Regions from separate parts of the Bacillus sp. KNSH39 genome, predicted to be linked through region 2. Evidence: riboswitches for the same ligand, from Rfam matches in the RefSeq annotation. Region 2 holds a riboswitch; the other holds the start of a gene.
What was found. A riboswitch is a leader RNA that binds a small molecule or an ion and turns the genes downstream of it on or off. The one in region 2 is predicted to bind S-adenosylmethionine.
Positions count from the first base shown of each region.

Region 1 (15,973 bases), 1.3 Mb from region 2:
TTTTGCAATTAATAGTCCCGCAGCACTTATCGGTACAGATGTCTCGCAGGCAGCTCAAGTTATTTCCTCATGGGGATTTGCTATTACACCAAATGAACTAAAAGATCTCGCTGTAAATGTTGGAGAGCAAACGATTTTATCACGTACAGGTGGTGCGCCAACATTAGCGATAGGTATGGCATATATTTTCTCACAAGTAATAGGTGGAACGGCCATGATGGCATTTTGGTATCATTTTGCGATTCTCTTTGAAGCCCTATTTATTTTAACAACGATTGATGCCGGAACGCGTGTCGGCCGATTTATGATTCAAGATATTTTAGGGCATGTATATAAGCCATTTGGGAAAACGGATTCTACATTAGCAAATGTAATCGCTACAACATTATGTGTATTAGGGTGGGGATATTTCTTATACCAAGGGGTAATAGATCCGCTCGGTGGAATTAATACATTATGGCCACTTTTCGGTATTGCAAATCAAATGCTAGCAGGTATTGCATTATTACTTGGAACGACAATTTTGTTCAAAATGGGAAAAAAGGCGTACGTTTGGGTAACACTTATTCCAACTGTCGGGTTGCTGATTGTAACAATGACGGCGGGGTATCAAAAGCTATTTCATGAAAATCCTAAAATTGGATTTCTATCGCATGCAAAGGTATTTCAGAGAGCATTAGATGAGGGAAAAGTGTTAGCGCCAGCTAAAAATGTCGCTCAAATGAAGCAAATTATTTTCAATGATTATATTGATGCAGCGCTTTGTGGGATTTTTATGATAGTTGTAATCGCTGTGTTAATTTCAGCACTTCGAATTTGGATACAAGTATTAAGAAATAAGCCAATGCCGTTAAAAGAGGCACCATATATTCCTAGAGATGAAAGTGAGTCGAGGAACTATGCTTAAAAAGCTGTGGCAAGTATGGGGGGAAAGGAAGCGCTTTATTAGTTTGCTCGTTGGGGTACCAAGTTATGAAGTATATGTGGAGCATATGAAAAAGCATCATCCTGAAGAAGAGGTTTTATGTCAAAAGCAATTTTTTGCTGAGGCACAAGAAGCAAGATTTAACGCAAAGGGCGGAAAAATATCACGCTGTTGTTAATGAAAAAGGGCGAGTTTTCGCCCTTTTTATTTTTTGCTGTTTCACGTGGAACAGCAAAAAATAAATAAAAACTTTGGGAATTATAGGGATTTCGTATACAATAAAGTAAGGAAAGGGATAGATAGAAAAGTAAGGAGATCATTTTATGTTAAGGGACTTATTTGTAAATACAACAATTATTCTTTCCTTTATTTTTGTTGGAGGTCAGCTTTTAAGAGATAAGCCGTTAAAAGAAGGATTCTCTTTTGGGCAGAAATGTGTAGTAGGCATTTTTACTGGGATACTAGGTATATTACTAATGTATTTCGGTGTTCGTGTTGGTACCATCCTATTGGATTTACGCTACTTAGCTGTTATTCTAGCTGTTATTATTGGAGGGCCGATAGCGAGTACCATAACAATTATTATGATTTTAGTAACTAGACTGTTGTTTATGGATTATTCATTAGCTTCTCAAGTGGCCTTTTATACAATCATTGCGATAGGAATAGGGAGTATCTTTATTTCGCGTATGAAGCTTTCTTTAGGGGAAAAGTGGGTATGGTTACACGCATATATTTTATCTATTCTAATCCCAGCGTTATATATATGGTTAATTAAAGAGATCCACATAGTGGGATTATATTTAATTTCTAGTATTATTACAGGTTACATAACATTCATAAGTGCAAATTATGTTTTACAATCCAATGAGCTATTTCAAACGATGAAGCAATACGCAACGATAGATGCATTGACAGGTCTAGGAAACGTAAGGCAGTTTGATTTAGAGATGAATCGTCATATTAGTAATAAACACTTGAAAAACGATTCACTTTGTTTACTACTTATAGATATTGACCATTTTAAGCATGTAAATGATACGTATGGGCACCCAGCGGGAGACGAAGTGTTAAAACAAGTAGGGCATATTTTGCGAGAAATGTCAGCATTTCCGGATTTGGTTTTTCGAAAGGGTGGAGAGGAGTTTGCGCTTTTGATACCAAGGAAAGGAATGGTTTATGGAATTCATGTTGGGGAACAAACTCGTATAGCTGTTGAAAAACATTCATTTGAATTGTTAGATGGAACAAAAATAAAAATTACAGTTTCGGTAGGGGTTTCAGAGTATGAAGGGGCATCAGAGCAATTTATTCAAGCGGCGGATGATGCGTTATACTACTCGAAACGAAATGGTAGAAATAAGGTCAGCTCTGCATCTTAAAGATAAGATGACCGGAAGACATAAAGCTTATAAAAAACACTCACAGAGGCAATGTATGAACCTTGTGAGTGTTTTTATTTATATATTAGACAAGTTCTTTTGATACAACGAATTTACGATATGCACCATGGTGAGTTGGACCTACGTATTCGTTAATTTTGAATGAGTAACGAATAGCAGCTGTGATGAATTCTTTAGCAGTTTTTACTGCTTCTTTCACAGGTTTTCCTTTTGCAAGTTCTGCTGTAATTGCAGCAGAATATGTGCAACCTGCGCCGTGTGTATTTGTAGTATCAATTTTTTCTGATTCTAAAAGATCGAATGTTTCTCCATCATATAGGACGTCGATTGCAGTTTCCGTACCAAGTTTGCTTCCGCCTTTAATTAGTACGTATTTGGCACCTAAAGCGTGGATTTTCTTCGCTGCTTCTTTCATGTCCTCAAGAGAATTAATTTTCACACCGCTTAATTGGTAAGCTTCAAATAAGTTTGGCGTTACAACTAATGCCTTTGGCACAAGAACGTCACGTAAGCAATCGTTCGTTTCAGGGTGTAATGCTTCATCTGCACCTTTACATACCATAACAGGGTCAACTACTACATTTTTGAAATTGTGCTTTTCGATTGTTTCTGCAACCATTTCAATAATTTCTACTGATCCAAGCATACCTGTTTTTAAAGCGTCTACGCCAACACCTTCAATTGTTGTTTCTAATTGTGGTTTTAATGTAGAAGCTGGGATTGGAAATACGTTATGTGCCCAACCGTTATGTGGATCCATCGTTACGATTGTTGTAAGAGATGTCATTCCGTATACGCCCAGTTCTTGGAATGTTTTTAAATCTGCTTGTATACCAGCACCGCCACTTGTGTCAGAACCAGCGATAGTAAGTGCTTTATTTAATGTCATTATGAAAGCCCCCTCGAGTGATATAATGAAAACTATGTTTTCACCATTATATCAATGTTACGAATAAGTACAAAGTGAAAAGTAGATGATTTATTTTAAGAGCTATTTAAAATCTTGTATGCAGGAGAATGAGTATGTTTCGAGATAATCGTACGAATGAATTAGTTATATTAAAGGAAATTGCAGAAACATTAAATACATCAAATGATACATATCATGTATTGCAAGCTGTCCTCGAGAAATTGCTAAGTGTAACAGGTTTAACGACAGGATGGATTTTTCTTGCGGATGAAAATGGGAAGTATACGAAGTTAATTGATTATCAATTACCAGAGGCACTTACATATGAAAATAAACGCCCGATGTGCGAAGGTGAATGTTGGTGTTTACGAGGTTTTGTAGATGGAAAATTAGAGAGAGCCGTTAATATTATTGAATGTAAAAGAATTAATAATGCAATTGAATATAATTGGGGGGATACGGAGGGCATTCTTCATCATGCTACGGTTCCTTTAAAAGCTGGGGGAGAAAAATTTGGGGTGTTAAATGTTGCAAGTCCGGGTAAAACACATTTTTCAGAAGAAGAATTAGTATTACTCCAATCGGTTGCCTTCCAAATTGGTACGGCTTTAAAGCGAACAAAATTATATGAAAATGAAAAGAGAAGAGCACATTATTATGTGAAATTAGAGCGTTTCATTCAAGATTTAAAAATGATTCATAAGTTTAATGTACTACCTGAAAAGGTGGTAAATCACGTAGGTGAAGTATTTCAATGGAATCAAGTAGCGCTTTTTATTAGGGAGGAAAAAGAATTATCTCTGCGAGCGTCTTACGTTCAGGAAGAGTTACAAGAGGATGTAAAAGAGGCGGCCAAGAAGGCGTTAGAACAAGATGAACCAGTTCTAATAAAACATCAAATAGGACATAATGTACATCTAAATCGAGCTGTTATTGCTACACCAATACATATTCAAAACCATATATTTGGTGTTTTATGTGTTAGTTTGAATAATGGAGAGTTTGATGCTAATACAATAGATGTAATTCAAGCATTATCGAACCATGTTTCGTTAATAATAGAGAATTTGAGGTTAAACGAGCAGCGCCGTGAACTTGTACGAATGGAAGAAAGAAATCGGTTAGCAAGAGATTTACATGATTCTGTTTCGCAAAAATTATTTTCATTAACCTTCATGACAAAAGGCGCCGAGGCAGTTTTAAAAGGTAAAAATGAAAAGGTAGATCAATCTTTGCATGAGATGCGTGAACTTGCGCAAGGAGCTTTGAAAGAAATGAGGACATTAATTTGGCAGCTTCGTCCGGCAGGATTAGAAAAAGGATTATTGCCAGCTCTAAAGCAGTACGGTGAAAATTTGGGACTGAAAATTAGGGAGCAAGTTACGGGTGTTCGTGATTTACCTCGTGTAGTAGAAGAAGCTTTGTGGCGCATAGGCCAAGAAGCACTGAACAATGTAAGTAAGCATGCAGGTGTAAAAGAAGCGACGATTTATTTTACAGTGAATGAGAAAAATGTATCATTAGAAATAGTTGATCAAGGAAAGGGCTTTGTGGAAAAGAATATAAAAGAAAAGAAATCACTAGGTATGACTACGATGCGTGAAAGAGTAGAATTAGTTGGTGGAACAATTAAAATTGTAAGTAGTAATAAACGAACGAGCGTAAAAGTAAATGTACCATTATGATGTGAAAATGAGGGAAGTTTGTGAAAATAAAAGTATTGTTAGTTGATGATCATACAGTCGTTTTAAAAGGATTAGCATTTTTCTTAAGTACACAGGAAGATTTAGAGTTAGTTGGAGAAGCGAATAATGGGAAAGAAGCGTTAGTGAAAGTAGGAGAAACAAATCCCGATGTTATATTAATGGATTTATATATGCCTGAAATGGATGGTGTTGAGGCGACGGCATATATAAAAAAAGAGTATCCAAATGTGAAAGTAATTGTATTAACTAGCTTTTCTGATCAGGCGCATGTGTTACCTGCATTAAGGGCTGGAGCAAGTGGGTATATTTTAAAAGATGTAGAACCAGATCAGCTTGTTGAGGCTATTCGAAGCGCATATAAAGGTAATATTCAATTACATCCGGATATAGCAAATGCTCTTCTCTCTCAAACATTACCTGTAGAAGAAAAGGAAGAAGAATCTTCTATTCAAGTGGATGTGCTAACAGCGAGAGAAAATGAAGTATTGCAGCTATTAGCGAAAGGGATGAGCAATAAGGAAATTGCATCTGTTTTAGTTATTACAGAAAAGACGGTTAAGGCGCATGTAAGTAGTATTTTGAGTAAGTTGAATTTATCTGATCGTACGCAAGCGGCATTATATGCAGTTAAAAATGGAATTGTATAAGACGAAAGTCGTAAGACCAAGTTCGCCTTTAGAAGGTGGACTTTTTTTATGGAAAAATACGTCTATGTGAGGACGAAATTGTCTTTATATAAAGATAAAATATGTTTGTAAGCAACAAAACAACAATTACAAGGGATACCTTTTTTGAAAGCATATAACAACATAAGAGTGAGTACTAGGAGGAATAAATAATGGCAACAGTTTTATTCGTTAAAGCAAATAACCGTCCAGCGGAACAAGCAGTTAGTGTAAAATTATATGAGGCATTTTTAGCAAACTATAAAGAAGCAAACCCAAATGATACAATAGTAGAACTTGATTTATATAAAGAAGAATTACCATACGTAGGCGTAGACATGATCAATGGTACATTCAAGGTAGGTAAAGGATTTGATTTAACAGAAGAAGAAGCAAAAGCAGTAGCAGTTGCTGATAAGTATTTAAATCAATTCCTAGAAGCTGATAAAGTTGTTTTCGGCTTCCCATTATGGAACTTAACGATTCCAGCAGTATTGCACACATATATTGATTATTTAAACCGTGCTGGTAAAACGTTCAAATATACGCCAGAGGGTCCAGTTGGCCTAATCGGAGATAAGAAGATTGCATTATTAAATGCACGAGGCGGCGTATATTCAGAAGGGCCAGCAGCTGAGGTAGAAATGGCTGTTAAATATGTAGCAAGTATGATGGGCTTCTTCGGCGCAACAAACATGGAAACAGTAGTTATTGAAGGGCATAACCAATTCCCAGATAAAGCAGAAGAAATCATCGCTGCAGGTCTTGAAGAAGCAGCTAAAGTAGCAAGTAAATTTTAATTAAAATGATACTCGTCACTCGAAAAAACAGCATTAACGTTTATATGTTAATGCTGTTTTTTTATATTTTTAGTTCATCAGCAAGCTTTTCTAATGTATTTCGATCTTGTATATAATATGTTCGGCCTTCTTTTCTTAAATAATTTTGTTGGCAAAACTGATTTAATACATATAAAAGATGACGGTAGCTGACATTTAAATATTCCGAGGCCTCGGTATGCTTTTCTATATAACAATTATTTTGCTCTGTTAATAAAATAAAAGCAGCTAATCGATTTTCAAAAGGATAACTATAGTTTTTTGCGTAATTTTCAGTGCGAGTAATTGTCTTTTCTCCAATAAATTTACATAAGTGCTGTAAAAACGTTGCATCTTGTAATAAAAGTTGCTGACAATCTTTAAGAGGAAGTGCCAAACACACACAATCTTCTAGTACTTCAACGGACTTAGTAATATTTTCTACCCCTATTAATCCTAATTCCCCGATAAAAGATGGTGCTTGAATAAAATTAATTAATGAAACCTTCCCGTTTTTATGACTCATATATATTTTGGCTCTCCCAGAAATTAAGTAATAGAGATAAGGGAGAGCATTTCCTTCACTACATATCATCTCTTTCGTTTGAAAAGAATGCAGCTCTACATATGGCAAGACATGAAATGAAAATAGGGTATGGAATTGATGGATTCGCATGTATTGATAAATTTCTTCCTCATTTTTGCTGATTTTCATATTTTCACCCCTATGTATAGTATGAGATATCTCCTATTATCTTTACAAGAAGGAATGATACGATTTATGTAAATTTGTTTTTGTAGAAAAGAGAGTGTGATGAATTTATGAAAAAATATAAAACATTGTTATTTGATGTAGATGATACATTACTAGACTTCCAAAAGGCTGAAAAAGTGGCTTTACGGGTACTTTTTGAAGAGAAGGGAATCCCTTTAACAGACGAGATAGAGGCTCGTTATAAAAAAATAAATAAAGGTCTTTGGGATGCTTTTGAAAAAGGTGAACTATCACGCAATGAAGTTGTAAATACACGATTCTCTCTGTTGTTTAAAGAGTATGGAGAAGAAGTAAATGGAATATTATTCGAAAATAATTATCGTAACTACTTAGAAGAAGGAAATCAACTCATGCAAGGTGCATTTGAATTTATAAATCAAATTCAAGGGGAGTATGAATTGTATATAGTGACAAATGGTGTTTCTAAGACGCAAGATAAACGTTTGCGCAATGCAGGGTTACATTCATTATTTAAAGATGTCTTTGTTTCGGAAGATACGGGTTTTCAAAAACCGATGAAAGAGTATTTTGATTATGTTTTTGAACGGATTCCTAACTTTGCACCTGAAGAAGGGCTGATTATTGGTGATTCATTAAGCGCTGATATTAAAGGTGGATATGTAGCGGGAATTGATACTTGTTGGTTTAATCCAGAAAGGAAATTAAATGATAGTGGGATTATACCGACATATGAAGTGCATAATTTTGAGGAGTTAGAAGCATTATTGAAGCAGCATGTGTAATAAAAAAATAGGCAGTGGAGCTTTCGTCCCCACTGCCTATTTTTATTAATTTTTATTTTCGTTATGTTTTGGGAGTGGAAAGGCATTCCCGATAGCAGCTGCACCAAGCATGGGCAATAGTAAATTAAGCGGGAAAAACATAAGTAATAGTAATGTTATAGCTATTGGCTTTCGTAACGCATAGCTTGAAATTGCTGTTGTTACGATGGCAACAGATGCTACTGGATCTATAGGAAGAATAGATGCTACAGCGTATCCGATACTTGACCCAGAAAATATAATTGGGAAGATATGTCCACCTCGCCACCCTGTGTTCAAACAAACGGCAGTAATGCACAACTTTAAAATCCCTGAAAGAAGTAGTATCCAAAAAGATAAATGGCTCCATTCAACAACTAATTCTTTTAATTGATGTTCCCCTGAAAATAATGTGTACGGAAGAAAGGTTCCCGCAATTCCTAATAAAATACCACCGATAATTCCGAGTGTCAGCTTGTATTCTCTAAAAGGGTGAATTAACTTTTCTAATGTGAATTCTAACTTGAAATAAAAGAAACCAACTATAGCACCGATACTAGCAAGTGGAAGAAATGCAATCCATTCATTGAAAGAAAGTGTACCTTCCCCGAAATCAACAATAAAGGATCCACGATTATCAAGTTTACTCAGTAGTAAATAAACAGAAAAACCTGCGAAAGTAGTAGCTAAGTATACAATCGCCTTTTTTCCTTTAGAAAAAGCAGCAATTTCTTCCCCCTCATTTTCATTTGGTGCTAAATAACCGAATAATGGTGCGTTAAAAATGACACTTAAAGTAGCGCCAATTCCGATCTCGGTTAGCTCATTCATACTCTTTAAGGCAAATTTAAAGCGATCCCCTACCCATGTGCACAGTCCGCCTATAATTCCAACTAGTGCGGCTTCTGGACCAAGACTAGCACCGAAAATTAAAACAATAATCGCTGTTAAAGTAGCCCGATGGACAAAGCGATATTCGATTCGACCAGTTTTTTTATATTCAGCCATTACTTCAGGCATAAGGCGTGGGTATGTACCGAAATGTTTTTGTGATAGACCAACAAGGACCCCGCCAATTATTGTTACGCAAAGGGTGTAATAAGAGGGAAAAGAGAGAACTTCAGGCAAGTATCCCCAAATAAAGTGGATTCCAATATTTATTGTGACTAAAAATAACCAGACTGTAGCTCCTACTATAGATCCTAGAAGAATGCCATATAGAGCAAGTATGTAATGCATATCTTTTTTATTTGTCATGTTATACCTCCGTTATGTAAATCTTAGTAGGGAAAAAAGTGAAATATACTAGTGAAAAATGGATTGAATATATATAGTATCTTTTTGAGAAGATGGCCTATTCAACATATAGGCTAACTTTTGGGGAATTTGAATTTATAGGTTAAATTACTTATTTAATTTTATAGACTGATTTGAGGTTTTTAAAGGTCTTTTTTGAAATAGATTAGAATATATTTCTTTTGTTGCTTTATATGAAACTGTTAACATTTATTTTAGAACATTCAGAAAAACTGTTTGACATTAGGAAATTATTGCTATAAAATCAACGGTAATTGCATAGTCTTATCAAGAAAAGGTGGAGGGACAGGCCCGATGAAACCTTGGCAACAGCCGTATAACGGAATTGTGCCAAATCCTGCAGGTAGTAATCCTGAGAGATAAGAAAGAGCCTTTAGAGCGTGTTTTCAAACTGCTCCTTTCTTGTTTTCAGGAAAGGGGCAGTTTTTTATTTTGTATAAAAGAAAGGAGAATGAGAGATGGGAGAATCATGGGGAAAAGGAACAATTTGTGTGCAAGGTGGCTATACGCCAAAGAATGGTGAACCACGTGTTTTACCACTTTATCAAAGCACAACGTATAAATACGATACTTCGGATGATTTAGCAGCTCTATTTAACTTAGAGGCAGAAGGATATATTTATACACGTATTGGAAACCCTACTCTAGCAGCATTTGAGCAGAAATTATCAGATTTAGAAGGCGGTGTAGGAGCTGTTGCAACGGCTTCTGGGCAAGCAGCTATTATGCTCGCAGTTTTAAATATTTGTAGTAGTGGAGACCATTTACTTTGCTCTTCAACTGTTTACGGGGGAACGTTTAATTTATTTGGGGTGAGTTTACGTAAGCTTGGCATTGATGTTACGTTCTTTAATCCAAATTTAACGGCAGATGAAATCACGGCGCTTGCTAATGACAAGACGAAACTTATCTATGCAGAATCGTTAGGAAATCCAGCGATGAATGTTTTAAATTTTAAAGAATTTTCAGCTGCCGCTAAAGAATTAGAGGTACCTTTTATCGTTGATAATACATTAGCAACTCCTTATTTATGCCAGGCATTTGAACATGGGGCAAATATTATTGTTCATTCTACGACGAAGTATATCGATGGGCATGCGAGCTCTTTAGGCGGTATTGTAATTGACGGTGGAAACTTTGATTGGACAAATGGAAAGTATCCTGAGCTTGTTGAACCAGATCCAAGTTATCACGGTGTAAGTTACGTTCAAAACTTTGGTGCAGCAGCGTATATTGTGAAAGCACGTGTTCAGCTATTAAGAGATTATGGAAATTGTATGAGCCCATTCAATGCATATATTAGCAATATTGGCTTAGAAACATTGCATTTACGAATGGAACGTCATAGTGAAAATGCTCTTGCAGTTGCTAAGTGGCTTGCTAATCATGAACGTATTGAATGGGTGAATTATCCAGGCTTAGATAGTAATGAAAATTACTCATTAGCACAACAGTACTTGAAAAAAGGTGCTAGTGGTGTTTTAACTTTCGGTATTAAAGGCGGATTAGAAGCAGCAAAAGAATTTATCGCAAATGTAAAACTAGCAACTCTTGTAACGCACGTAGCTGATGCACGAACTTGCGTTATACATCCTGCTAGTACGACGCATAGACAATTAAATGCTGAAGATCAGCGTTTAGCGGGTGTTACATCTGATTTAATTCGTTTATCGGTTGGTATAGAAGATGTTTCTGATATTATTGCAGATTTGGAAGCAGCTCTAGTTGGAGGCAAAACACATGCCGATCATAATTGATAAAGATTTACCGGCTCGCAAAGTGTTGCAAAAAGAAAATATTTTTGTAATGACGAAGGAGCGGGCAGAAACACAAGATATACGTGCTTTAAAAATTGCTATATTAAATTTAATGCCGACGAAGCAAGACACAGAGGCGCAATTACTTCGCTTAATTGGAAACACACCGTTACAATTAGATGTTCATTTGCTTCATATGGAATCACATCTATCGCGTAATGTAACGCAAGAACATTTAACAAGCTTTTATAAAACGTTTCGTGATATTGAAAATGAAAAGTTTGATGGGCTCATTATTACAGGAGCGCCAGTGGAGACCCTTGCTTTTGAAGAGGTAGATTATTGGGAAGAGCTTAAACATATTATGGAGTATTCAAAAACGAATGTAACATCTACGCTCCATATTTGCTGGGGGGCACAGGCTGGCTTGTACTATCATTATGGTGTTCCAAAGTATCCCCTTAAGGAAAAAATGTTTGGTGTATTTGAACATGAAGTTTGCGAGCAACATGTGAAATTATTACAAGGATTTGATGAATTGTTTTTTGCTCCGCATTCTCGTCATACAGAAGTACGAGAGAATGATATTAGAGGAGTGAAAGAATTAACATTGTTAGCAAACTCTGAAGAAGCAGGTGTTCACCTTGTTATTGGGCCAGAAGGAAGGCAAGTGTTTGCTCTTGGACATAGCGAATATAGTTGTGAGACGTTAAAACAAGAATACGAACGAGATCGTGACAAGGGATTAAATATTGATGTGCCAAAAAACTATTTTAAACATAATAATCCAGATGAAAAGCCGCTTGTTAGGTGGAGGAGTCATGGTAATTTATTGTTTTCTAATTGGTTGAATTATTACGTGTATCAAGAAACCCCTTATATATTGTAAAGAAAGATTGTGTAACACGTGGCAACGTTTTCCTTGTAAAGATTAACCTTTATTTTTCCGAATGTTCAAAATACATTGTTTTTCAGATTTTTTACTCATATAATTTCATCTAAACACAATTTTTGAGGGGTGGACAGTACTATGAAAGAAATTCAAGTTGGGTTATTAGGTCTTGGGACAGTTGGCAGTGGTGTGGTTCGTATTATTACGGATCATCAAGAACGACTCATACACCAAGTAGGTTGTCCAGTGAAGGTAACGAAAGTATTAGTGCAAAACATTGAGAAAGAGAGAGAGGTAGAGGTACCTTCTACTCTATTAACACAAGATGCAAATGAAATTTTAGATAATCCAAATATTGATGTTGTCATTGAAGTGATGGGTGGCATTGATGATGCAAAATCATATATTTTACAAGCTTTAAAAAGCGGAAAGCATGTTGTAACTGCAAATAAAGACTTAATGGCATTACATGGAGCTGAATTATTAGCGACAGCAAAAGATAATAAGGCTGATTTATTCTATGAGGCGAGTGTGGCAGGGGGAATTCCAATTTTACGCAGTATCGTAGAAGGACTTTCTTCAGATCTTATTACGAAAGTAATGGGAATTGTAAATGGAACAACAAATTTTATTTTGACGAAAATGTCAGACGAAGGGAGAGCATATAACGACGTGTTAAAAGAAGCCCAACAACTTGGATTTGCAGAAGCAGATCCAACATCAGATGTAGAAGGTTTAGATGCAGCAAGAAAAATGACGATTTTAGCTACCCTCGGTTTCTCTACAAATGTAGAGCTTGGAGATGTGAAAGTAAAAGGGATTACCTCTATCACAGAGGAAGATATTGAATACAGTAAGAGCTTAGGTTATACAATTAAATTAATCGGTCTTGCAAAACGAGATGGTGAAAAATTGGAGGTTACAGTTGAACCAACTTTACTTCCAAATACACATCCTCTTGCGGCAGTACAAAATGAATATAACGCTGTGTATGTGTACGGTGAAGCAGTTGGAGAAACGATGTTTTATGGACCAGGCGCAGGAAGTTTACCGACAGCGACAGCTGTTGTTTCGGATTTAGTTGCTGTAATGCAAAATATTAGATTAGGGGTAACAGGAAATAGTGCTGTAGTCCCACAATATCAAAAAGTATTAAAAGAGCCAGACGAAATTGTCGTGAAAAAGTTTTTAAGACTGCATGTAAAAGACGAAATTGGTGTATTTGCAAAAATTACTTCATTGTTCTCTGAGCGCGGAGTTAGCTTTGAGAAAATTATTCAAATGCCGCTTGAAGAGAAAGGAAAGGCTGAAATTGTAATTGTAACGCATCGTGCGTCTCTTGCTGATTATGATTATATTCTACATACGTTGCAAGGGTATGAAGAAATAGATTGTTTGAAAGCGAACTATCGAATTGAAGGGGATGCTAAGTAGTATCTCTTACCATAAAACAGAAAGAGCCTATTAAGCAGCTTGCTTAATAGGCTCTTTTCTATTTAAAATCTGCGTACCAACTTGAATAAATGCTTGGATAATCCAGCCTGTTGTAAAGGATAAGATGATTGTTCCAAAATAGATAGGTCCATCTAATAAAAAGCTTAACGTTAAAAATAAAAAGGCTAATGAAATCTCTGTTCTTCTAAACGTCCATTTTTTCTTCTCGGCAACCGTTAAAACGAAAGCTTCTTGAGGCGCTGCACAAAGGTTTGTAGAGACGTAAAGACCAATTCCAGCTCCAACGAATAGATTTCCGCAAATAAGTGTTATATATTTTGGAAGAGAGCGGATAGCGTCCATAATAGTTGTAATGGAACCAATCCAATCAACAAAAAGAGAAATAAGAACCATCGTTACAATTGTACCGATTGTAATTTGTTTTCCATTCCAAAAGAGTACGATAAGTGTAAAGGCAAAGTTAATCATGAAAATCCAAAAACCAATACTTATCCCAAAATTTTGATATAGTGCAATAAAGAAGGAATCATAAGGGCTAAGTCCAAAGGAAGTAATTGTCGTCATCATATTAATACCGATGGCAAGAATGAGTAAACCGCCAATGAAAAATATATATTCTAATTTGAATCGAAGCATAGTTGTATATCCTTTCTAAATGTATTTGCTAGGAAAGGATATATTGTGGAAAGCTTACCAGGTCAAGGAAGAATTTTTGTGAGAAGGGGAAAATGAGATGACAAATATAAGAAAGATTGCTGAACTTGCTGGAGTATCTGTTTCAACTGTTTCACGTGTACTAAATAATCATCCGTACGTAAATGAACAGAAACGAAAAGAAATTTTAGCGATTATAGAAGAATTAAATTACACGCAAAACGTGAATGCAATTCATTTAGTGAAAGGAAAAACGAATGTAATTGGCGTTTTATTGCCACACGTAAATGATCAATATTATAGCGCTATTATCGAGGGGATATCAAAAGAGACAGCAAAGAATAATTATAATATGATGCTTTGCCAGACGAATTATAGCGAAGAAAGAGAACTAGAAATTTTGAATATGTTAAAAATGAAAAAGCTTGATGGGGTTATTATTTGTTCTCGGACAAATAGTAAGGAGAAGCTTGAAGAATATACGAAATTCGGTCCGATTGTTATGTGTGAAGAAATAGATTCGAAGTATATTTCAAGTGTCCATATCGATTACTACAAAGTATTTTCACGTGGGATGAAAAGCTTAATAGATGCCGGTCATACACGTATTGGATATTGTATTGGAAGAAGTAATAGCGTTAATAGCCAAAGACGAAAGAAGGCGTACGAAGATTCGCTTCAACAGAGTATCGTAACACCGTTAGAGACCTGGAAATTTGAGGGATGTTTTACAGTGGAAGATGGACGCAATGTAATTAGAGAATGGGCTCATATGTCAGTAAAACCGACGGCGTTCCTTGTATCTTGTAACCATATTGCAGCGGGGATGGTTACAGAAGCAAAAAAACAAGGAGTTCGTATTCCAGAGGATATTACGATTATCGGGTGTGATGATCAAGAGGTGGCAGATATATTGGGTATAACGACGATTTCGCATTCTAGTAAAAACGTTGGAGTGAAAGCGTTTGAATTATTATATGAAAAGATTAATGAAGAGAAATTAGATGTGAAGCATATAGAGTTATTACCAGAGTTAGTAGATAGAGAAACGACATAATTGAGAAGGTGTGAAAATCGCTTTTCAAAATTTCGTTTGGTATAATTATGGACAATCTATGAGGGCTAAAAGGGGTTTTGATATGAGATCAAAAGTAGTAAAAGTAATTCTACTCATTACAATTGCATCTTTCTGTTTATTTGCATATGGCTTTGTTTCAGGTGTAAATGATGTATTAAATCCGAAAGCTTCAAATTTAATTAAAAAGACCGATGTAGTGGCAAAAGAGAAAAAGAAAATGGGAACGTTACAAATCGTTAGTTTAGGTGATTCATTAACGCGTGGCGTTGGTGATAAAGAAGGAATTGGCTATGTTGGGCGAATGAAAGAGGATTTACAAAAAGATTATAAGCAAAAAATTGCATTAACAAATTTAGCAGTTAGTGGTGCAAAAATGCCCGATTTATTAAAACAAATTGAAAGTAATGGCGCTCAATATTCAATTAAGCAAGCAGATGTAATTGTGTTAACGATTGGTGGAAATGATTTGTTCCCAGGCTGGGAATCACTTGGGAAAATAGATTTAGAGACGTATCGTCCTGACACAGAGACGTTTCAAAATGAAGCAAAGAAAATTATAGAAGAAATTCGTAAATTAAATACAGATAGTCCGATTTTTTGGCTTGGTTTATACAATCCTTTTGAAGATGTAGAAGATTTAAAAGGGTCTTCAAACATTGTTGTGGACTGGAATGCATCTTTAGAGAAATTAGCGCTAAACGATAAAAATGTGTATATTACACCGACATTTGATTTATTCCAAAACCGCGGGAAAGATTTATTATACTCTGATCATTTTCATCCGAACGAAGTAGGTTATACGTATATGGCAGAACGTTTAGTTCAAAATGTTGTAAGTAAATTAAAACTAGAACAAG
Region 1 covers NZ_JBQXYO010000001.1:3,762,200-3,778,172, reverse strand. The annotation lists gene cstA (carbon starvation protein CstA) at 1-907, shown strand, start outside; gene ACUL40_RS19295 (YbdD/YjiX family protein) at 900-1,103, shown strand; gene ACUL40_RS19290 (GGDEF domain-containing protein) at 1,249-2,307, shown strand; gene pdxK (pyridoxine/pyridoxal/pyridoxamine kinase) at 2,393-3,217, opposite strand; gene ACUL40_RS19280 (GAF domain-containing sensor histidine kinase) at 3,352-4,923, shown strand; gene ACUL40_RS19275 (response regulator) at 4,944-5,591, shown strand; gene ACUL40_RS19270 (FMN-dependent NADH-azoreductase) at 5,783-6,409, shown strand; gene ACUL40_RS19265 (transcriptional regulator YeiL) at 6,471-7,142, opposite strand; gene ACUL40_RS19260 (YjjG family noncanonical pyrimidine nucleotidase) at 7,250-7,945, shown strand; gene ACUL40_RS19255 (chloride channel protein) at 7,991-9,220, opposite strand; SAM riboswitch class I at 9,542-9,646, shown strand; gene ACUL40_RS19250 (bifunctional O-acetylhomoserine aminocarboxypropyltransferase/cysteine synthase) at 9,739-11,037, shown strand; gene metA (homoserine O-acetyltransferase MetA) at 11,021-11,926, shown strand; gene ACUL40_RS19240 (homoserine dehydrogenase) at 12,068-13,363, shown strand; gene ACUL40_RS19235 (YczE/YyaS/YitT family protein) at 13,394-14,020, opposite strand; gene ACUL40_RS19230 (LacI family DNA-binding transcriptional regulator) at 14,118-15,095, shown strand; gene ACUL40_RS19225 (SGNH/GDSL hydrolase family protein) at 15,106-15,973, shown strand, end outside.
Region 1: another riboswitch for S-adenosylmethionine. It lies ahead of ACUL40_RS19250 (bifunctional O-acetylhomoserine aminocarboxypropyltransferase/cysteine synthase); the one in region 2 lies ahead of mtnK (S-methyl-5-thioribose kinase).

Region 2 (6,950 bases):
GGACATACCCTTCGCCATGCTCACCAAATCCAACACCAGGAGCAACTGCGACATGTGCTTTTTCTAGTAAAATATCAGAAAATTGCTCAGAGGTATATCCTTTTGGAACGGGAAGCCATGCAAAGAATGATCCTGTTGGAATGTCTACATTCCAACCAATTGAGTGACAGGCTGAAATAAGAGCGTTTCTTCGAGATTCGTAACTATTTACAAGGTCTATTACACAAGACTGTGAACTTAATAGCGCTTCTCGAGCAGCATCTTGAACTGCACCGAATATACTAACATACATATGATCTTGTAATAGGTTAATTGTTTCAATCACACTTTCATTCCCTACAGCAAAAGCGATGCGCCAGCCAGCCATATTGAAAGTTTTTGATAATGTGTAAATTTCAATTCCTATATTTTTCGCACCATCTGCTTGCAAGAAACTAACAGGTTTTTGACCATCAAATCCGATAGCGCCATAAGCAAAATCGTGAACAACTAATATATTATGTTTATTAGCAAAGTGAATGGTTGCATCAAAAAAATCTTTTGATGCAGTAGCACCGGTAGGATTATTTGGATAGTTTAAAAACATTAATTTTGCACGCTCTGCAATAGAGTCATCAATGTTCGCATAATCTGGTAAAAAGTTATTTTCTGCAATAAGTGGCATTCTTTCAAATTGTGCTTTTGCTAAAGCAACCCCGGATAAATAATCTGGATAACCTGGATCCGGAACGAGAATCGTATCACCAGGATTTGTAAAACAAATCGGTAATTCTACTAGTCCAGCCTTCCCACCAAACAAAATAGCAACTTCAGTTTTTGGGTTTAATTCGACGCCATATTCACGTTTATAGAATGTAGCCACGGCTTCCTTTAAGCTTTCATGTCCGCGAAATGGCGGATATTTATGATGAATGGTCTTTTCGGCAGCATCTTGTAAAGCTTTTACGATATGCTGCGGTGTTGGTTGATCTGGATTACCTTGACCTAGATTAATAACATCGTGACCAGCTGCAACGACTTTGTTAACTTTTGCAACAAGTGAAGCGAAAAATTGTGTTGGCAATGATGTTACTATCTCAGAAGGTTGAAATAATTTCATACTTTCCACCTCTTTTGAAAGTTGTTACAATTCTAGTGACAAATGATATAATCTTTCCAGTATTTTGTAAAGAGAAAAATAAGAATGGGGCTGAAAAAATGAAAGTCGCATGTATTCAAATGGATATTGTTTTTGGAGATGTAGAAAAAAATATTGAGAATGCTAAAAATAAAATAAGTGAAGCTATGAAGGAAAGGCCAGATGTTATCGTCTTACCAGAACTATGGACAACAGGATATGATTTAACGAGACTTTCTGAAATTGCAGATAGGGATGGAGTGGAAACGAAAGAAAAGTTAATAGAATGGGCGAAGCGATATGATGTACATATTGTTGGTGGGTCCATAGCAAAGCAAACAGAGCAAGGCGTTACAAATACGATGTATGTTGTAAATAATGAAGGACAGTTAGTCAACGAATATAGTAAAGTACATTTATTTCAGCTTATGGATGAACATAAATATTTAATAGCTGGTAATGGTACGGGCGAATTTAAGCTAGATGATGTTGAATGCGCTGGAACAATTTGTTATGATATTCGTTTTCCAGAGTGGATGCGTGTTCATACTGCTAAAGGGGCAAAAGTATTATTTGTTGTAGCTGAATGGCCATTAGTTCGTTTAGCACATTGGCGTTTGCTATTGCAAGCAAGAGCAGTTGAAAATCAGTGTTATGTTGTTGCGTGTAATAGAGCAGGGAAGGATCCGAATAATGTGTTTGCAGGTCATTCTTTAATTGTGGATCCTTGGGGTGAAGTTGTAGTAGAGGCGAATGAAGAGGAATCAATTTTATTTGGAGAGCTTGAATTCGAGAAAATTAAAGAAGTACGTAAAGGAATTCCAGTTTTTGCGGATCGCCGTCCAGAATTATACAAATAAAATGTTGACAAGTGATTTTTATTCTTGGTATAGTCTTCAACATAAAGTTAAAAATTCAAAAAATTATACAACTCTTATCAAGAGCAGGTGGAGGGATTTGGCCCGATGAAGCCCAGCAACCGACCGTAATACCATTGTGAAATGGGGCGTTTATTACGCCAAAAGGCACGGTGCTAATTCCAGCAGAAAGTAAAACTTTCTGGCAGATAAGAGGGGAGAAGATAAACTTCAAACCTCTTTCTTAGTGGAAAGAGGTTTTTCTATGTTAGAAAAACCTCTGAATTTAAAAAGGGGGAGAAGAAGATGGGATATTATTCATTAACAGAAATAACAGCTGTACAATATGCGAAAGATCATGGCTATTTTGAAGAGAAGGCAAATGTCATTTGTCATGAAATTGGAGATGGAAACTTAAATTACGTGTTCAAATTAGATGATGGAGAGAAATCCATTATAATAAAACAAGCACTGCCTTATGCGAAAGTAGTTGGTGAAAGCTGGCCATTGTCTATAAAAAGAGCAACGATTGAAAGCAAGGCATTACAAATTTTTGCGCAGTATGTACCGGATTATGTTCCAGTAGTGTACAGTCATGACGAAGAGTTAGCGATAACGGTAATAGAAGACTTATCAAGACTAACAATTACAAGAAAAGGATTAATAGACGGAGAAGAATATCCGCTTTTATCCCAGCATATTGGTCGTTTTCTAGCACATGTTTTATTTTACACTTCAGATTTTGGTTTACAGTCAAAAGAGAAAAGGGTACTAGAAGGTACCTTTGTAAATCCGGACCTTTGTAAAATTACAGAGGATTTAGTGTTTACAGATCCGTTTGGGCATTATGATACAAATGATTATGAGCCAGATTTACAGCTCGTGGTTGATGAACTTTGGAGTGATAAAACTTTAAAACTAAAAGTAGCACAATATAAATATAAGTTCTTAACAAGAAAAGAAACTCTTATTCATGGTGATTTACATACTGGTAGTATTTTTTCGTCACCTTCTGAAACGAAAGTGATTGATCCAGAATTTGCGACATATGGCCCATTTGGGTTTGACATAGGTCAATTTATTGCAAATCTATTATTAAATGCGTTATCTAGAGAAGAAGAAAAGAGAAGTGTACTATTTTTCCATATAGAAAAGACGTGGAGTTATTTTGTAGAGACTTTTACAAAGTTATGGATTGGAGAAGGTGTAGAAGCATATACGAAAGAAAAACAATGGTTACCAATTATTTTGCAAAATATCTTTACTGATGCTGTTGGATTTGCCGGATGTGAACTAATTCGTAGAACAATTGGTTTAGCTCATGTAGCAGATTTAGATGAAATAGAAAATAAAGAAACAAGAATTCAAGCTAAGAAACAAGCGCTATCCTTAGGAAAAGAACTAATAAAATATGAATCTAAAAGTGCTGATATTCAACTGTTTCGAACATTATTTCAACAGACAGTTTCAAGGGGTGTAAAAGCATGAGTACAATCGTTACGGTTCCGAGATCTGTAAGTTGGAAAGGGGATGCAATTGCGGTATTAAATCAAACGAAATTGCCACATAGCACAGAATACAAAACATTAACGACTATTGAAGAGGTTTGGAAAAGTATCATAATGTTAGAAGTACGCGGAGCGCCTGCAATTGGAATTGTAGCTGCATTTGGCTTGGCGCTTGCAGCGAAAAAATATAATACTTTACATATCGAAGAATTTCAAAAGAAGTTTAATAGAGACTGTAACTATTTAGGGACATCACGCCCAACGGCAGTAAATTTATTTTGGGCAATTGATCGTATGAGAGAATCTATTCGAGAGATTACTACAATAAAAGAAGCGCAAAAAATATTAGAAGAAGAAGCGCTTCGCATTCAACAGGAAGATGAAGAGGTGTGTCGAAATATTGGGGAATATGCGTTAACATGTTTTAAAGATGGCGATAATATTTTAACAATCTGTAACGCTGGAAGTATCGCAACTGCCAGATATGGAACTGCATTAGCTCCCTTTTATATTGGAAAAGAGAAAGGTGTGCGTTTACATGCATATGCGTGTGAAACGAGACCAGTTTTACAAGGTGGTCGCTTAACGACGTGGGAATTGAAGCAAGCAAATATTGATGTGACCCTTATAACAGATAATACTGCAGCTCATGCTATTCAAACGAAAGAAATAAACGCAATTATTGTGGGGGCGGATCGAATTGTCGCAAATGGAGATACAGCCAATAAAATAGGGACAATGAATTTAGCTATTTTAGCAAAGTACTTTAATATCCCATTTTACGTTGCTGCGCCACTGTCAACATTTGATGTTACGAAAGAAACTGGAGCCGAAATTATTATTGAAGAAAGAGATGAAACAGAAGTTACGAAAATCTTTGGAAAACAAGTAGCACCAATTGGAACGGATGTTTATAATCCAGCATTTGACATAACGCCGAATGAATTAATTACAGGAATTATTACTGAGAAAGGTATTATACGCGGGGACTATAAACGAGAAATTGCATCATTATTTGAAAAACAAGCTAATACATAATAGCTTGTTTTTTTATGCCTAAATGCAGTGTTTTCTCTTACTTATATAATGAAAGGAGGGGAAGAGGGTGGAAGAGTGGATCAAGATGATAGGTAATGTAGGGTTTCCGATTGTTGTAACATTATATTTACTCCACCGTATTGAAAGTAAATTAGAGGGGGTAATTGTTGCAATTGAGAAGCTCCCGCGGCAATTAATAAAGTACGAAGATCCTCGGGATAAAAAATAAAGTTTGCTCTTCTAGAGCAAACTTTATTTTTATTGAGCGGTATAACCACCATCGATAACGACAGCTTGACCAGTTATACCTTTAGCTTTTTCACTCGCTAAAAACATCGCATAATCTGCAATTTCTTGTACTTGTAATAAGCGCTTTTGTGGAACGAGTGGATAAATAACATCTTCTAAAACATTTTCAAGTGGTACATTTCGTGTAGTAGCTAAGTCTTGTAGTTGATTACGTACAAGGGGGGTATCAACATAACCAGGGCAAAGGGCATTAACAGTAATACCATGCGTAGCACCTTCTAAAGCGGCAACTTTTGTTAATCCAATTACGCCATGTTTTGCACTATTGTAGGCAGCTTTTCCAGCAAACCCGACAAGGCCGTTAATAGAAGCGACATTAATAATACGACCATATTTTTGTTGTTTCATAATCGGAAAGGCATGCTTAATTGCAATAAACGGAGCAATTTGCATAATTTGAATTAGTAGCTCGAACTTTTCAGTTGGAAAGTCTTCAATGGTTGAAACGTGTTGCATTCCTGCGTTGTTAATTAATATATGTAATGAACCGAAATGATCAACTGTTTGAGAAATTGCTGCTGTAATTTCCTCTTCAGATGTAACGTCACATTTTAAACCGATAGCTTGAAAACCTTCATTTTGTAATTGTTCAGCAGCTTCTTTTGCACGTTCTTCAAGCCGATCGGTAATCACAACTTTTGCACCTTCTTTTGCAAAAGCCTTTCCCATTTCATAACCAATGCCACTTGCAGCACCTGTTAAAAAGACAACTCGATTTGTAACCATGATGAAAAACATCCCTTCATAATAAAGTTTTCATAGTGCTCTATTTAGAGAAGCTATAATGAAATTCCTGCAAACATTTGGAAAAAATATCGTTAGCTATCTTGTTTTGCAAAATAGTCTTTGCTATACTATTTTGTAAAGCAAGATACTTACGCTTATCTATCTTGTAAAGCAAGATAGTAGGAGGATTTGAATTATGTCGACAAGTCAAATGCTGAAAGGGATTTTAGAAGGATGCTTACTTGCTATTATTTCTGAAGGCGAAATATACGGTTATGAAATGAGTGAAAAGCTAGCGAAGTATGGTTTTACAATGGCGAGTGAGGGAAGTATTTATCCGTTATTAATACGAATGCAAAAAGAAGGACTAATAACAAGCGTAATGAAGGAATCTCCATCTGGTCCAAAGAGAAAATATTATACATTAACAGAAAAAGGCGAGGAAGCACTTGATGAATTTATGGATCGCTGGGAAACGATGCAAAGTAGTGTAGAACGTCTACTTGAAGGGAAGGGAAGGAGAAAATAATGCTATCAAGTGAAGCGCGAAAGTTTTTGTTAGATATGAGATTATTTTTGACGGCAAAGAGTGTGAAAGAAAGCGATATTGAAAATTTTATAGAAGATGCGGAACTCCATTTAATTGAGGGTGAGAGTGATGGGAAAAGCGTAGAAGATATTTTCGGAAGCTCACCGAAAGAATATGCAAATGAACTTGTCAAAGTAATGGAAAGAGATAGACAGGAAACGTGGAAGCAAATTGGTTTTACAGTAATGAATATCGTATCGTTTTGGATTATTGCTTCTATCTTAATAGTAAATCATGGAATGTTACAGATTTCACTTATTCAGTGTATCGGTTATAGTTTTTCATTGATTTTAGTTGTTATAGGTCCTAATTTTCTACTTCGCAAAATGGCCTTCGTAACAAGTTTTACAAAAACATGGTTTTCTATGTGGTCTTTAGTTATGATCGCTCCAATGTTTTTATTAGGAGCTGTTACGATATTAGACGTGATATATCCGACAAAAATGCTCACATTCACTGAAGTGCAAAGTTATATAGTGGCTGGTGGGATTTTTATCATCACAGTAGCTATAAATATATATTTTGAAGGATGGTTTAAAAACTTATATTTAATCATTCCACTTTCAATTATGTTAGTGTTTAAAACATTTACAACGGAAGACCTTGTTCCAATGTTATTTCAAATTATATGTTTATACGGAAGTTTATTTATTTTAATTTTTGTTGAAATTATGATGAAGGCGAATAGAAGAGAAATGGTTAAATAAGGGAGGGGCTATAATGCAGATTTCTAAAGAAGGAGAAAAGTTCTTAATCGATACGAAAGTATATTTAATAACAAAAGGAATTAAAGAGGAAGATGTTGA
Region 2 covers NZ_JBQXYO010000001.1:2,453,817-2,460,766, reverse strand. The annotation lists gene ACUL40_RS12375 (pyridoxal phosphate-dependent aminotransferase) at 1-1,099, opposite strand, end outside; gene ACUL40_RS12370 (carbon-nitrogen family hydrolase) at 1,114-1,977, shown strand; SAM riboswitch class I at 2,049-2,190, shown strand; gene mtnK (S-methyl-5-thioribose kinase) at 2,281-3,462, shown strand; gene mtnA (S-methyl-5-thioribose-1-phosphate isomerase) at 3,459-4,520, shown strand; gene ACUL40_RS12355 (YvrJ family protein) at 4,588-4,749, shown strand; gene ACUL40_RS12350 (3-hydroxybutyrate dehydrogenase) at 4,779-5,555, opposite strand; gene ACUL40_RS12345 (PadR family transcriptional regulator) at 5,752-6,084, shown strand; gene ACUL40_RS12340 (DUF1129 domain-containing protein) at 6,084-6,851, shown strand; gene ACUL40_RS12335 (DUF1129 domain-containing protein) at 6,865-6,950, shown strand, end outside.